DNA from 3 places in the Ornithinimicrobium sufpigmenti genome. Region 2 is predicted to be linked to each of the others. Evidence: predicted binding sites of a transcription regulator. Region 2 holds the regulator's gene; each other region holds the start of a gene.
What was found. The regulator LexA, encoded in region 2, represses DNA repair genes until DNA is damaged. The targets are predictions, from matches to a motif close to TCGAACANNTGTTCGA.
Positions count from the first base shown of each region.

Region 1: ESZ52_RS06785 (HNH endonuclease signature motif containing protein) is a predicted target of LexA. The motif match lies at 1,572-1,587, and genes of this name have one in related genera.
Region 3: ESZ52_RS19445 (DUF6504 family protein) is a predicted target of LexA. The motif match lies at 2,449-2,464, and genes of this name have one in related genera.

Region 1 covers NZ_CP036403.1:1,477,459-1,482,682, forward strand. Annotated here, with positions in the region: gene icmF (fused isobutyryl-CoA mutase/GTPase IcmF) at 1-416, shown strand, start outside; gene ESZ52_RS06780 (C45 family autoproteolytic acyltransferase/hydrolase) at 413-1,483, shown strand; gene ESZ52_RS06785 (HNH endonuclease signature motif containing protein) at 1,733-4,279, shown strand; gene ESZ52_RS06790 (DEAD/DEAH box helicase) at 4,359-5,224, shown strand, end outside.
Region 2 covers NZ_CP036403.1:1,205,217-1,210,440, reverse strand. Annotated here, with positions in the region: gene ESZ52_RS05620 (glycoside hydrolase family 65 protein) at 1-1,421, shown strand, start outside; gene ESZ52_RS05615 (hypothetical protein) at 1,480-2,142, shown strand; gene ESZ52_RS05610 (LysM peptidoglycan-binding domain-containing protein) at 2,209-2,709, opposite strand; gene lexA (transcriptional repressor LexA) at 2,961-3,680, shown strand; gene ESZ52_RS05600 (PRC-barrel domain-containing protein) at 3,838-4,170, opposite strand; gene ESZ52_RS05595 (DUF2382 domain-containing protein) at 4,314-5,224, opposite strand, start outside.
Region 3 covers NZ_CP036403.1:1,447,680-1,452,903, reverse strand. Annotated here, with positions in the region: gene ESZ52_RS06680 (DNA polymerase III subunit alpha) at 1-1,474, opposite strand, end outside; gene ESZ52_RS19210 (SAV_6107 family HEPN domain-containing protein) at 1,477-1,923, opposite strand; gene ESZ52_RS19445 (DUF6504 family protein) at 2,002-2,415, opposite strand; gene ESZ52_RS06665 (polyprenyl synthetase family protein) at 2,692-3,798, shown strand; gene ESZ52_RS06660 (Rv2175c family DNA-binding protein) at 3,808-4,131, opposite strand; gene ESZ52_RS06655 (LysM peptidoglycan-binding domain-containing protein) at 4,308-5,224, shown strand, end outside.

The DNA.
Region 1 (5,224 bases), 270 kb from region 2:
TGGCCGAGTTCGACCGGATCAGCGAGCGCGGCGGCGTGCTGGGCGCGATGGAGACCGGCTACCAGCGCGGCCGGATCCAGGACGAGTCCATGCTCTACGAGCACCGCAAGCACGACGGGAGTCTGCCGATCATCGGCGTCAACACCTTCCTTCGGCCGGAGTCGGAGCGGGAGGAGGTCAAGGTCGAGCTGGCCCGGGCCACCGAGACCGAGAAGCAGTCCCAGCTGGAGCGGGTGCAGGACTTCCAGGAACGGCATACCGAGGAGGCTGCGGAGGCACTGGTGCGGCTCAAGGAGGCCGCCCTGGCCGGGGACAACGTCTTCGCCGAGCTGATGGACGCCGCGCGGGTGTGCTCGCTGGGGCAGATCACCGAGGCCTTCTTCGAGGTGGGCGGGCAGTACCGCCGCAACGTATGACCGCCGGGTCCGGGCTGCTGGAGCCGCACCGGGTCGACGTGCGGACGGTGCGCATCGAGGGCTCCAGCCACCGGGAGCGTGGGCTCGCGCGCGGGCGGATGCTCGCCGGGCGGATCCGGGAGACGGCTGACGGGTATGCCCGGTTGTTCGCCCGCAAGGGGATCGGTGCGGAGGACCACCGTGCGGCGGCCGTGGCCTGCCTGGACGCCCTGCGGGCCTGGCATCCCGGGTTGCACGAGGAGGCGGTCGGGATCGCGGAGGGCGCGGGGCTGCCGCTGGTCGACCTGGGCACGACCCTGGCGCGGACCGAGATCCTCACCCTGGTCCCCGACCCACCCTCGGAGTGCTCCACGGTGACCTACCAGCAGCCGGGCGGCTGCGTCTCGGCCCAGACCTGGGACTGGTATGCCGCGTTCGCCACCTCCTGGCACCGGCAGGAGGTCGTGCCCCTGGGGGGTGAGCACGCCCATCGTGGGTTCACCGAGTTCGGCATGCCGGGCAAGATCGGGCTGAACGCCGCTGGGGTCGGCGTGCATCTCAACATCCTGCGCCACCGCGACGACCGTCCAGGCGGCGTGCCGGTGCACGCCGTGCTGGCCCGGGTGCTGGCGGAGGCCACGACCGTGGGCGAGGCGGTGGAGATGGTCCGGTCCGCGCCCATGTCGTCCTCGTCGCTGCTGACCGTGGTCGGCGCCGAGGAGGTGGTGATGGTGGAGGTCGCGGCGGGGCGGACCGGGCTGCTGCAGCGCGCCGGCTGGCTGGTGCACACCAACCACTTCCTGGCGCCCGAGCTGCAGGACGGGGCGATGCTCACCGACCCGGCGTCCACCACGCAGGAACGGCTGGCTCACCTGGAGGAGGGCGTCGCCTCCGCCCCGGCTCCGCAAGGGGCCGGAGATCTGCTGCCGCTGCTGTGCTCGGCGCCGGAGCTGAACTGCGTGGCGCGGCTGCCGGACCCGGCTCAGGCTCCTGAGGACCGGACGGCGACGCTGGCGACTGTCCTGCTGGACCCCGCCCGCGGGCGGGTCGAGGTCAGTCCTGGGATCCCGCAGCACGCGTCGGCCTGACCGGCGGCGCTCCGCCGTGAGTCCTCGCAGGGAGGATGCCGGCGCGACACGCCTTCGTACACACGTGTGGATGATCCTGGGCGTGTCATCGATCAGGTGTATGATGGTGCTATCGGCAGGACCCGTCGGTGGGGATCGGGCGGGGGTGGCCGCGAGAGCATCTGTGAGGGGGTGCGTGGGGTGAAGAGGAGACGGGGCGATGGATCGAGCGGGGCGGGCCGGGGCAGGCTCCACGCACCGGGGAAAGCGGTGCGGGATTCCGGCCCACCGGAGGGCAGCCAGGACCGGCGGGGAGAGCTGGTAGAGGCCCTGCTGGCCGTGGGGCTGGACGAGCAGGCTGCTGTCCTGCTCGGCGATGCCGCGATGGTGCTGGGGGCGTTGAGCCAGGGCCGACGGGTGCGTGATCTGGAGCTCGGGTCGACCAGTGGCTCCGCCCGTGCTGCTGACCAGAGGGGGACGCGTTCGCGGGATGACGCGGCACCGGGGTCGATGGAGGAGCAGCTGCACCAGGGCGATGTGGCCCTGGGAGCGGTCGAGGCGTTGGCCGCGTGCTCGGCCCGGTTGGAGGCCGCGATGGTGGTGGCCGCGAGCGAGCAGGTGACGGCGGTGGGGGCAGCGCTGCTGGCGCAGCGGGACGTGAGCGACCCGACCGAGCTGTCCAGGACGGCCCGGGAGCGGTGGCGGGCCCGGGCGAAGTCACGGGTGCGGCAGGAGCTGGCACCGGCGATCGGCTGGAGCCCGGGGGAGTGCGCCCACCTGGTCGCGCTGGCCTGTGCGCCGATCGCGTTCGGAGCGCCGGTAGTGGGACAGATGGCGCGGGGCCAGCTGCCGTGGCGGCTGGCACGCTCCCTCTGGCGGGCCTGCGAGGGGTTGGACGCGGCGGACGCCGCGCACATCGCCACGATCATGTGCGCCGACGACCCGACGACGTGCGTGCCGGAGCGGCTGGCGCCGGACGGGAGAGTGCAGAGCGGCCCGTGGCAGCACAGGGCCTTCTACGCCGCCCTGACCCGGGAGGTCACCAAGGTCACCCAGGCTGACGACGCCGACCCGGAGGCGGCCCGGGTGGCCCGTGCTCGTCGCGAGGCGGCGTTCGCCGGCCGCCGGGTGCTGGCCAGCGTGGACGAGGACGGGACCGGGTCCCTGACGCTGATCACGTCGGCGTTCTGGGTGGCGGCGATCAAGGACCGGCTCACCAAGGCGGCCCGGGCGGCCCGGGGAGCGGGCGACCAGCGGACGCTGGACCAGCTGGAGTCTGACTTCGGTCGCACCCTGCTCGCCCACGCCACGGTCGGCTTCGCCGACCAGCCTGACGTGGAGAAGGACGCTGAGGATGACGATGAAGGGGCGGCTCGGACGCCGGAGGACCTGACGCGGGCCGGATGGAGTCCCCAGCTGGTCCAGGCGCTGTCGGGACTGCCGCCGGCGGTGCTGCAGGTGATCGTGCCCCTGATGGGGCTGCACGACCCCGCGGCGGCCGAGACGCTGCCGACCATCGGCCGGACGGCGCCCCGACCGCATCCCCACCCCGCCGGACGTGCGACCGACGAGCCGGTAGCCGACGAGCCTGCGACCACGGCACCTGCACCCAACGCGCCTGCGGCCACTGCGCCTGCAGCCTCTGAGCCCGCGCACACCGGTCGCCCGGGGTGTCCTGCCTGCCTGCCCGGCGTGCGCACCGGTCAGCACGCCCCGGCTGGCGCCCCTGCGCGCCACGGTCCAGGGGTGGACTGTGCCTCGGGTCGCGGTCCTGCTGGGGACTCCGACGGTCCGGCCATCGGCGTGGTGCGCAGGCTGTGGGTGGGAGAGGTGCTGGGCAGCTTCTCGATGTTCGTGTCCCCGGCCGGTGTGCGCGCCCTGGCGCTGGCGCCGGGGACGACGCTGTCCCGGTTGCTGGTGGACCCGGCGGACGGACGGTGCGTCGAGCGCTCGATCACCACGTACCGGCCGGATGCCGCGATGCGCGCACAGATCCTGGCTGCGGACGTGACGTGTCGAGCACCGGCCTGTGACCACACCGGGAGCTCGTGCCAGGTCGACCACGTCGTGGAGTACGGCACCCCGGGTGGTCTGACGAAGGAGACCAACGCGCAGCTGGCGCACACCGGGCACCACGAGGCCAAGACGGCCAAGGACTGGGACGCGGACCTGTCGGCGAACCGCGACGTGGAATGGACCACGCTGCTGGGGCGGATCTACCGGACCCGGGCCTGGGACTACCGCCGCTACGTCACCCTCGTGGTGGACGCCCTCGACGCCGTCCGGTCCGCCCCGGTCGAGGACCAGGCGACGGAGCTGGACCGACAGGTCTACCTCGCCCTGACCCACCGGGACCTGGGGGAGCGGCTGAACGTCGGCGACGACGACCTGGACCCTGACATCTCCCGATTCGAGGGCTGGGGCTTCATCGGGCTGACTCACCGGGACGGGCACACAGGCCGTCGGGTCGCTGGGCCGTCCGCAGAGGCCCTGGCGGAGGTGCACGCGGCCCGCGCCACGAGCGGTCCGCCAGCTGGTGCCACCGCTGATGGGTCGGCCCCGGTCTCCGAGGCGTCGGCCGCCACTAAGGCGTCGGTGCCGGCCTCCGAGGCTTCGGTGGCTGCCACGGGATCCGCCAGCGCCTGCGGCGAGCCTTGCTGTCGGCACCTGCGCCGGGTCGCCAGCGGTGGCTCGGCCCCCCATAGCCGCATCACTCGCATCGACGGCCGCACCGGGGAGCCGGTGACCGGCGAGGAGCTGCGAGAGCTGCGCAAGGCCTGGAGCCTGGCCAACCACGAGGGGATCGCCCCGTTCTAGAACCCGGGCCGAGCCGCATGGGCGCGGAGGCTGTGGACGGGCGGGAGGGCTTGTCGGACGCGCCGCATACAGTCCGTCCATGGCAGCGGCAGACCTGACTCGGGCCACGTGGGTGCTCGACCTGACCGACGCCGATCTCGAGCGGGAGGTCGGCGTGCTGGCGGTCGCCAGGGCGCTCACGTATGCCGAGCACGGCCGCGTCCGCACGCTGGTGGCTGCCTCAGGCGGCCAGCAGCTGCTGGCCACGGTGGCTGGGACCGAGCGCTCGGTGTACCAGACCGTCGTGCACCATCTCGGGGACGGCCAGTGGTCCAGCGCGTGCAGCTGCCCGGTGCGGGTGATGTGCAAGCACGCGGTGGCCACCATCGTCGCCACCCGCACCCGGCTTCGGGTCGACCACGCGCCCCAGAGCTGGGAAAGCGTGCTCCGGCCGTTGGTCGAGACCGCCGGGCGCCGGGCCCCCTCCACGCCGCCGCAGCCGGCCCTGTCGCGGCTGGGCCTCGAGGTCTCGTTGGCACCGGGGTCGGGAGGGACCGACGGGGAGACCACGTCGGTGCAGCTGACCCCGGTGCGCGAAGGCGTGAGCAAGCCGTGGATCCGGCGCGGGGCCGCCTGGCGGGACCTGGCGTCCACCTACTCCTCGCCCGAGGTGCTGCCCGCCCACCGGGAGGCGGTGGTGGCGCTGTACCGGATGACCCACGGCGTGCACCACTTCTACGGCGGCGCCGAGCTTGCCCTCGGCGGGCTCGGTGCGCTGGCCTGGGCCGCGCTCGCCGTCGCGCTGGACCGCGGTGTGGAGCTGGTGCCGGGCCCCGGGCTCACCGAGGTCGGGCTGGGCACCGGTCCGGTCGAGGTGGTGCTGGATGTGCGGCGCACCGATGACGGCGGCGTGCACATGGTGGCCGGAGCCCTGCTCGGCGAGGGGCAGACGGTCTCCGGAGACCG
Region 2 (5,224 bases):
GGGACACCGAGTGCTACGTCCTGCCGTTCCTCATCCACACCCACCCGCAGGCGGCCCGCAACGCCCTGCGCTTCCGGCACGGCATGCTCGACCAGGCCCGCAAGCGCGCCTCGGAGCTGTCGCAGTACGGTGCGCTCTACCCCTGGCGCACCATCAACGGCGAGGAGGCCTCGGCCTACTTCGCCGCCGGGACGGCGCAGTACCACATCAACGCCGACGTGGCCTACGCGCTGATGAAGTACGCCCGCGCCACCGGCGACCGGGAGTTCCTGCGCAACGACGGCGTCGACATCCTCGTCGAGACCGCCCGGCTGTGGGTGGACCTGGGCTTCTGGCAGCCCAACGGCGACGAGAGCTTCCACATCCACGCGGTCACCGGCCCGGACGAGTACACCACCGTCGTCAACGACAACCTCTTCACCAACGTCATGGCGCAGCTCAACCTCCGGGCCGCCGTGGAGGCCGTCCGCGAGCTGGAGACGGCCGACACGAACGGCCTGGCCCGGGCGGTGGCCCGGCTGCGGTTGGGCCAGTGGGAGGTGGACGACTGGGAGCAGGCCGCCGACGGCATGCACATCCCCTACGACGAGCGGCTCAGGGTGCACCCGCAGGACTCCCACTTCCTGGAGCGCGAGGTCTGGGACCTGGACGCCACCCCCGACGAGCGGCGTCCGCTCCTGCTGCACTACCACCCGCTGGTGATCTACCGCTTCCAGGTGCTCAAGCAGGCCGACGTCGTCCTGGCGCTCTACCTCGCCGGCGACCAGTTCACCGCCGAGGAGAAGCTGGCCGACTTCGACTACTACGACCCCATCACCAGCGGCGACTCCAGCCTCTCCGCGGTCGTGCAGTCGATCGTCGCCGCAGAGGTCGGCTACCAGGACCTGGCCCTGCGCTACTTCTACGGCTCGCTCTTCGTCGACCTGACCGACCGGCACGGCAACACCGCCGACGGGGTGCACGTCGCCTCCACCGGAGGGGTATGGAGTGCACTGGTCGGCGGGTTCGGCGGCATGCGCGACCACGGGGGTGACCTCACCTTCGACCCGCGCCTGCCCTTGGAGTGGGACTGCCTCACCTGGCGGATGCGCTGGCACGGCTGCCGGCTGCGGGTCTCGCTCGAGCGCGACGCGCTCTCGCTCGCGGTCGAGGTCGGCGGACCCGTCACCGTGCACGTCCGCGGCGAGCAGGTGCAGGTCGGCGCCGAAGAGGTCCGGGTCCCGCTGGCTGGCCAGGGGCCGCGCCGCGACGGCGGCCCGGACACCGGCAACCGGGGGCAGAGCATCCCCACCGACCGTGAGCAGACGCGCCGGGTCTCCTCCTCGCCCGTCTCGCCGGGGGTCGTCCCCCACAGCTGGCCGGTCGGGGCACCGGACCCCACCGGACCCGTCCCCGTCCAGCGGCACCCGCGCGACCTCTGACCGGACGCCCCGGCGGTCCGTCTTGGCGCGGCGGGGCCGGTGTGGTCGGATATCAGGCATGACTGATCCGACCGCCTTGCCGTTCCAGGACGCCGACCGACCCGGCACCGCGCCGGAGGACTCGATCTACGAGGGGCAGCGTCCCGAGGTCCGCGGCTCCGGCGAGACGGGGGGTGACGCCGGCGAGGACGCCACCGACGGTCGACCTCTGTCTGCGGCGGGCAGTGACCTGCCGCAGTCGCAGACCGACCGGCTCGCGGCGCAGGTGACCGGGCCGGACGACCAGGTGGGAATGACGGCGCTCTGGCGGCTGACGATGTCGCTGGACCACTGGTGGTTCATCGCCGTGGGCGAGGAGGGCCTGGAGTCACCGGCCGCAGCCACGATCGAGGACCAGCTCATGGTGCTCACCTTCACTGCGGCGGAGCGCGCACGGGACTTCGCCGTCAAGAACGGCATGATCGGGCCGGAGGAGGACCTCCGCGCGATCGCACTCCCGCCACGCGAGGTCGTCGAGTCGGCCGAGACCTACCGTGAGGCAGGGATCGGTGGCCTGATGTTCGACCCCCACATCGCCGGCTACTTCATCCCCACCGGACAGCTGCCCGTGGTGTGGGACGCCGTCTACTCCACGGCCGAGGGCGTTGACCCCGTCGGTGGCCAGGCCGGCGATGAGTCGGCGGGCGACGCGGGCGGGACGGCGCCACACCGCGAGGGCTGACCCCGGGCGGCGCTGGAAAGAGCGTCGAGCCGGACAGGGTTGACCTCGTCGATGCGGCTGACCTCGTCAGCGGCCGGGGATCACCAGCTCCTGGCCGGCGGCGATCGAGGTCGTGCTGAGCTTGTTGGCCCGCTGGATGTCGGTGACCGCCTGGCTCAGCGGCACCCCGGGGAGCTGCTGCGAGGCGATCTGCGACAGCGTCATCCCGGGCTGGACGACGACCGAGCTGCTCGCGCCGGCCGGGCCGATCACCCCCATGAGGGACAGCAGCACGAGAGCGACGACGAGCGTCGCGGTGCTGGTCAGCGCCAGCCGGCCTCGGCGGGTGATGCGCAGGGGCGCGGCGGCGGCGCGGCGTGCGGCAGCGGCGCGGCTCACGGCGGGTGCGGCGACGGTCCAGGCAGAGGCGGGAGCGGCGGTCTCTCCGGCGGCTGCGTCACTGCCGCGGGCGCTGGTCGGCACCAGCTGCAGGTGCGCGGGGCGCGGACGCGCTGCGCGGCGGCCCGACCGGCCCGGCGCGAGCCCCAGCGGGAGAGCCGCGGTGGTCTCGAGGGTGGCAGTGCTCATGGTGATCACCTTCCTGTTCCTCTGGTCCCTCGGACGCGTGTCCGATGGAACTTTGTCCTATGTCTAGCACAGCCGTCCGAGGATGTCGACACGCGGACCGAACAGATGTTTGTCATCCGGTCCTGGCGCGCGTACCCTAGTGGCATGTCAGGAACTGAATCACCCGCCACTGACAGACCCTCTGACCTGGGCTTTCGTCCCGGGCCCTGACCCGCAGAGGAAGTGGCGACAGAACGAGGGGATGGAGACCCATGGCCACGATCCACGAGATGCCCGACCGCGATGGTGGGGCCAAGCTGACCAACCGGCAGCAGCGCGTCCTCGACGTCATCCGCGACTCGGTGGACGCCCGCGGCTACCCACCGAGCCTGCGCGAGATCGGTGAGGCCGTCGGGCTGACCTCACCGAGTTCGGTCGCGCACCAGCTGAAGATGCTCGAACGCAAGGGCTACCTGCGCCGCGACCCCCACCGCCCCCGCGCCATCGAGGTTGTCAACCCCACCACCGAGGGCCAGGGCTACCGGCGCGGCGACACCGACGGTGGACGCGTCCCGACGGCCGAGGTCGACGAGACCGGCATCGGCGACGCGCGCCCCCGCCCCTCCTACGTGCCGCTCGTCGGTCGCATCGCCGCCGGCGGTCCGATCCTGGCCGAGGAGGCCGTCGAGGACGTCTTCCCCCTCCCCCGCCAGCTTGTCGGCGACGGCGAGCTCTTCCTGCTCAACGTGGTCGGCGACTCGATGATCGACGCCGCGATCTGCGAGGGCGACTGGGTCGTCGTACGCCGCCAGCCGACGGCCGTCAACGGTGACATCGTGGCCGCACTGCTCGACAACGAGGCGACGGTCAAGACCTACCGCCACCGCGACGGCAAGACCTGGCTGATGCCGCACAACCCTGCCTACGAGCCGATCGACGGCGACCACGCCACGATCCTCGGCAAGGTCACCGCGGTCCTGCGTCGGGTCTGAGCCCGACCTCTCAACCCCGCGCGCCCCCCAGACCGCGGCGCCGCCTTCGACCTCCATCCCCTCCGGAGGCGGCGCCGCACCATACCCGCGGCACACCCCTGCCTTTCCTGCATACCCCTGCACCGAGCGCGGCGGACCCCGACCCGGTGGGGCCGGCTCAGGCCGAGGGTGCCGGGCCCTCGTCGACGGCGTAGTAGTCGTACAGCTGCTCCTCCTCGTCCTCGGTCAGGTGCTCGTCCGCCGGGATCTCCGGCGCGTCCTTGATCATCGCGACCGGGTAGGGGACGCGGATCTGCGTGCCGACGACCTCGGCATTGGCCAGGGGGCAGAAGACCCGGCGCCCGGCGAACCACCCGGTGCGCACCGAGACCCACGCCGGGTCCCCCGTGGCGTTGTCCAGGTAGACCCGGTCCAGGGGGCCGACCTTCTCGCCGGCCTGGTCGACGACCTCGGCGTCGTAGAGGGCGTTGAGCTGGGCCTGGGTGATCACTGATCCTCCTGGGGGTCGGGCGGCCGCGCCGCGTCGCTGCCAGTCTGCCCCACGGGGACGCCAGGAGGGGCACGACCGGTCGGTCGTGCCCCTCCTGGGCGAAACTCAGGCTGCCCGAGGCGGCCTCAGGACGCTGTGGGCGGTCAGACCCCGCCGGCGCGGCCGTCGCGGTCGGTGCCGCCCAGGCCGTCGCGGGTGGTGCCACCCTCGCGCTCCACGTCGACTTCCTCGCGCGAGACGTCGGTGACGACCTGCTGCTCGTCCGTGACGGTCTCCTTGTCGAGGCCGACACGCTCGGTCGCGACCACGTCCTTCTCGATGACGGGACGCTCCTCGTGCAGCGTCACCTCTGCCGTCTCGTCGTGCAGCCCGCCGTCGGTGTCCACCTCACCCGGGGCGACGGGCTCGCGGACGATCTCGACCTCCTCGCGCTGGACGGGGACGGTGACGTTCTCCTGCTCGGTGACGACGTGCTTGCGAAGGCGTACCCGGCCGGTCTCGACCTGCTGGGTGCCGACGGCGACGCGCTCCTCGTGCAGGGTCATCGAGCCGTCGTCGGTGGTGCCGGTGTCGCGGTGCAGGTCGGCGTCTCCCGTACCCATGCCGGCGGTACCCGCCGTGCCGGTCACGCCCGTGCCGACGTCGCCGCTGGTCGTGTGGCCCTCGGCGTGGACGCCCTGGTGACCCATGACGTCACCGACCGCTGCGTCCCGGTCACCCGTTCCTCCGGTCCCGGTGCCCATTCCGGCCGTGGTTCCGGTGGTCGTCCCGGTGCCCGTTCCGGTGGTGGTGCCGGCGAAGTCGTCGCCGTACCGGCTGACGTTGATCCCGGCGCCTTCGTAGTAGCGGAAGAGCGCGTCCTGGTCCTCCGCGGAGAGGTGGGCGTCGGCATCCACGTTGGGAGCGTCCTTGATGACGTCCTTGGTGGGAACGACGCGCACGGTGCCCTCCGTCAGGTCGGCGCCGTCCAGCGGCACCAGGCTCTCGTTGGTGCCGAACCAGCCGGTCTTGACGCTGATCCAGCTCGGCTCGCCGGTGTGGTCGTCCAGGTACA
Region 3 (5,224 bases), 240 kb from region 2:
CGGAGCCGAAGCGCTCCAGGATCCGTTCGTACATCTCGGTGCGGCGCGCCGACTCCACGTCGATGTCGATGTCCGGCAGCTCGGCACGCAACGGTGAGCAGAAGCGCTCCATGAGCAGACCGTGCTCCATCGGGTCCACACCGCTGATCCCGAGCAGGTAGGTCACCAGGCTGCCCGCCCCCGAGCCCCGGGCCGCGACCCGCACCCCGTGCTCCCGGATGAGGTCGCAGACCTGGGCGACGGTGAGGAAGTAGGTCGGGTAGCCCAGCCCCGCGATGACGCCCAGCTCGTCGTCCAGGCGGGTGCGGATGCGTTCGAGGTATGCGGTGCCCGCCCCGGGGTAGCAGGTGGTCACGGCCTGGGTGCAGCGTTCGGTGAGCACCTGGTGCGCCTGCCCGATGCCGCTGACCCCCAGCACCTCGGGCTCCGGCAGGTGGACCGAGCCCAGACCCAGGTCCGAGCGGGCGTCCTGGTGGCAGGCGGCGGCGAGGTCCAGGGTGGCGCGCAGCAGGTCGGCGGCCCGGGCACCGCCACCGGAGGCCCGCTCCAGCTGCCGGGCCAGCCCGACCATGGTGCCGGTCCCGCCTAGGTGACCGGCCGTGCTGACCCGGTCCAGGTGCCGCTCGTCGAGGGCGACCATCCGCCGGGCCGCGTCGAGCACGTCGACCACCCGGGCCTGCTCCGGGACGGCGTGCCGGACCGCGGCGGTGAGGACCGCCGGCACCCCGATCTCCCGGGCCAGGGCCCACAGCGCGGTGGCATGGCTGAGGCTGGCGGGGGTCCCTTCTGGGCCGCCGTGGCAGACGACCTCGACCCGCACCGCGTCCGGAGGGAGCCGGTCGACCCAGGCCTGCAGCAGCAGCCTGGCCTGCCCCCGGCGGCGGGCCAGCAGCGCCCGCCCCACGTCGGAGTCCGGGCCCAGCAGCACCACGACCGGGGCGACCCCGTCGACGGGGGCTGCCGCCCGGGTCAGCAGCTCGGGAGAGGTCCGCGGCACCGCCCGCTCCCCCGCCAGGTGGGTGTGCGTCACCAGCCGGCAGAGCCGGGCCCACCCCATCCCTGGCCCCACACCGCCACGCTGCCCGCGGGCGAGCACGACCACCCGTGGCTGCAGGTCGTCGACCAGGGCCCCGCCCTTGACCGGGGTCCGGGACGGAGGCCTCGGGTCGCGGTTCTCCCGCAGCCCGGTGACCAGGGCCGGGGACGACCCTGACGACCCTGACGACCCTGACGGGTCGCCGGTCGCGAGCACCGAGCTGCCCAGGGCCAGGTCGACGCCCAGCACCGGCAGGATCCCGGCGTCCTGGCAGGAGCGCACGAACCGCACGGCGCCGTAGAGACCGTCGCGGTCGGTCAGCGCCAGGGCGGGTTGGCCCAGCTCGACGGCCCTGGCCACGAGCTCGGCGGGGTGGGACGCGCCGTAGCGCATCGAGGCGCTGGAGGCGACGTGCAGGTGGACGAAGTCGCCCGCCATGCTCATCCCCGCCCAAGCGGTGCCAGCTCGGTGGGCAGCGGCAGCTCGCAGGGCAGGTGCAGGCAGGCCCGCACCAGCTCCAGGAAACGCTCGCCCGAGCGGACCAGGTCGTCGGCGTCACGGGCGGTGACACAGTCCACGCCCCGCTCCAGGGCCAGCCTGCGCCGCCCGGAGTCGGCGAACAGCACCGCCCACTCGGTCAGCTCGGGAGCGACGGTGGGCAGCATCTCCCACACGCTGCGCGGCCGGGACCGACGGCTGGGGGCGGTCCGGGAGGCGACCAGCGCCGCTCCCGCCCGTAGCGCCGCCAGGTGCGCCTGGGTGTAGCGCTCACCGGCCGTGCTGCTGTGGCAGGCCGCCAGCAGCCCGGCCCGGGCCCGGTCCAGCAGGTCCAGCACCGTGCCTGCCGTCATCCCCGGTCCGGGAAGTGTGCTCTGCGTGATCGTCATCGTGTCCGTCCCTCCTCGCTGGCGCGGCCTGTCCGCCGCCGGTCCTGGTCTGCATCTGCTCTGCATCGCGCTCTGCTCTCAGTCGCTCACCCGGGACAGCCACCACCGGTCGTCCTGCACCAGGTCGTAGACACCGGTGCCCATCGACCGTCCGGCCCCCGCCTCCACCCGCCACACCCGGCGCTCCAGACCTTCCCCGCCGGGGTCCTCAGCCCGCCACCACGGCACCCGCTGGGACCACTGCCCCAGCACCGCCCGGACCAGGTGCACCCGGCCGCGCCACAGGAAGACCGTGGGCACCGTCTGGGTCCCCGCCTGCGTCGGCGCCCCCGTCCACGCCTCTGCCTGCGCGCCTGCCTCCGTCTCGCGCTCTGCCTCCCCCTCTGCCTCCCCCTCCGTCCAAGGCCTGAGCAGCGCGCCCTCCACCCGCACGCCGTGCTCGGCCGCGGCCCCCAGCCGGACCTCGACCTGCTCCTCGTACCGCCTGCTCATGGGCTCCTCCTCCACGTCGACCCGCCACTTATTTCGAATACATGTTCGATAAGACAAATGTACGACCTGTGCCCGGCACTCTGTCAACCCGGTCCGACAGACCTGTGGACAGCCGCAGCACCCCTGGGCCGGAGGTCAGGATGGAGGTGACCCGGGCCAGCCGGAGGGGATGGCCCGGGTCGACCGGCTCGCGACCGGCTCAGATCTGGCTCCGGCTAGGCTCAGCCTCGGGCGCAGCAGCGCTCCCCCGTCACCGAACCAGGAGGCCGAGCCCCCGTGCCGTGTGCCCACCCGCTGGACGGCGTCGACCTGCACCGCCGCGTGCAGCAGGCTCTCGACCGCCACCTCGAGCACCAGCGCGGGGTTCTGGCCGAGCTCGGCGAACCGATGGACCCGCTCGTGGACGTCATCGCGCACCTGCTCTCCGGGGGCAAACGGCTGCGTGCGGCCTTCCTCTACTGGGGCTGGCGTGCCCTGGGCGGCGAGCGCGACAGCGACGAGGCCGACGAGGCTGCCGTGCGCGCCTCGAGCGCGATGGAGATCTTCCAAGCCGCCGCCCTCCTCCATGACGACGTCATGGACAACAGCGACCTGCGGCGCGGACGCCCCACGGCACACCGCGTCTTCGCCGCCCTCCACCGGGAGCAGGGCTGGAACGGTGACCCCGACCGGTTCGGCCTCGCCGGCGCCATCCTCGCCGGCGACCTGTGCCTGAACTGGACCGACGAGGTCTTCGCCACCAGCGGCCTGCCGGCCGCCGCCCTGGAGCGGGCCCGCCCCGAGCTGGACCGGATGCGCACCCAGCTCATGGGTGGGCAGTTCCTCGACGTCCTCGAAGGCGCCCGCGGGTGGGCGGACCTGGACTACTCCCAGCGGATCGAGGCCTGCCGCACGGTGATCCGCCACAAGAGTGCCCGCTACTCCGTGCAGCAGCCGCTCCTCATCGGGGCCCGCGCGGCCGGTGCCTCGACGCAGGCCCTCGACGCCCTGGCCACGTACGGCGACCGGCTGGGAGAGGCCTTCCAGCTGCGCGACGACATCCTGGGCGTCTTCGGCGACCCGAGCGAGACCGGCAAGCCTGCCGGTGACGACCTGCGTGAGGGCAAGCACACCGTGCTCATCGCGCACGCGCTGGAGCACGCGGACGCCTCCGGTGCCGAGCTGATCGCCGCCAGCCTGGGCGATCCGGACCTCGACGACGAGACGGTCGCGGCCTGCCGCCAGGTCCTGGTGGACTCCGGCGCGGTGGGCCGCACCGAGCAGATGATCAGCGACGCGGCGCAGGACGCCCTGGCGGCGCTCGCGGCCGCCTCGGAACTCACCGAGGAGGGTCGGCACGCGCTGACCGAGCTGGTCGCGATCTGCACCGACCGCGCGACCTGAGCCCAGCGCCTAGAAGGCGTGCTCCTGCGCGCGGCGACGCACCTCGGTCTTGGCCCCGGCGTGCAGGGAGGCGATCGCGCTGCCACCGGCGAGGGTGTCGTCGGGGGCGTGCAGCCACTCGATGATCTCCTCGTCCGCCAGCCCGCCGTCGGCCAGCACGGTGATCGTGCCCCGCAGGGCGGGCAGCGGACCCTCCTCGGTCACGAAGGTGCTGGGGACCATGAGGGCCCGGTTCTCACCCCGCCGCCTGCCGACCAGCTCGCGCTCGTGCAACCACCGCTTGACCGTGGGCAGGCTCGCGCCGGTCCGCTCCATGATGTCGGGGACGGTCAACCAGCCGGGAATTACATCGCTGTCACTTACCACATCTTCTAGTCAATCACATGAACCGACACGCCGCGAAGGTAGCGCTCCCGCTCTCTGGGCTGTACTGTCCCTGCTGTCCCAGCAGAAACGGGCTCATCGCTGAGCCCGCATGCCCCTAACGTCGCACCTGTCCCGGAGTCAACGTGAGTCCCCTCTTTGCCGCACTGCCGCCCACGGATCTACCGACGCACGCCTACGTCCCGCCGACAGCGGTGCACGCAACGGCGCCGTTCTCCCTCGACCTGGCCATGAAAGCCACCCGAACGCACACCGTGCGTCCGGGCGACACGGTCTATGACATCGCCGCGAGGTACGAGGTCAGCGCCCAGGCGATCGTGCGGGCCAACTCCCTTTCCGACGGGGGCCGGTGGATCCTGCCCGGCGACACCCTGCGCATCCCCGGCGCCGTCTCCGCCCCGGCCCCGGGCCAGTCCTCGGGCGGCTCCGACAGCTCCAGCAGCCGCTCCTCCGGCAGCACGGTCACCGTCCGCGCGGGCGACACCCTGTCCCACCTGGCCGCCCGCCACGGCACCACCGTGGCCAAGCTGGTCTCCGCCAACAACATCAGCAACAGCCGGCTGATCTACCCGGGCCAGGTCCTCACCCTGCCCGGCGCGGGCAGCAGCTCCTCGAGCTCCGGCAGCTCCTCCAGCTCAAGCGGCAGCTCCTCGAGCTCCTCGGCCTCGCCCAAGGCCTCCTCCAGCACTGTGACGGTGCGCGCCGGCGACACCCTGTACGGGATCGCCGCCCGGCACGGCACCACGGTCAACGCGCTGGCCAGGGCCAACGACCTCGACGACACGCGGCTGATCTACCCGGGCCAGCGGCTGAGCCTGCCCGGGGCCTCCGGCACGTCCGGCTCGGACTCCTCCGGCAGCTCCTCGGGCTCGAGCAGCGCGCCCAGCCGCTCCGGCATCCCGTCCTCGCTCTCGCGTCCCTACGACGAGCACACCGTCGGCAACCTGCTCACCGACGAGGACGTCCAGAGCACCTTCCTGCACTACCAGTACTCCAGCGCCACCGCCCGCGCCGCCGCGGCCAACCGGATCTACCTGAGCAA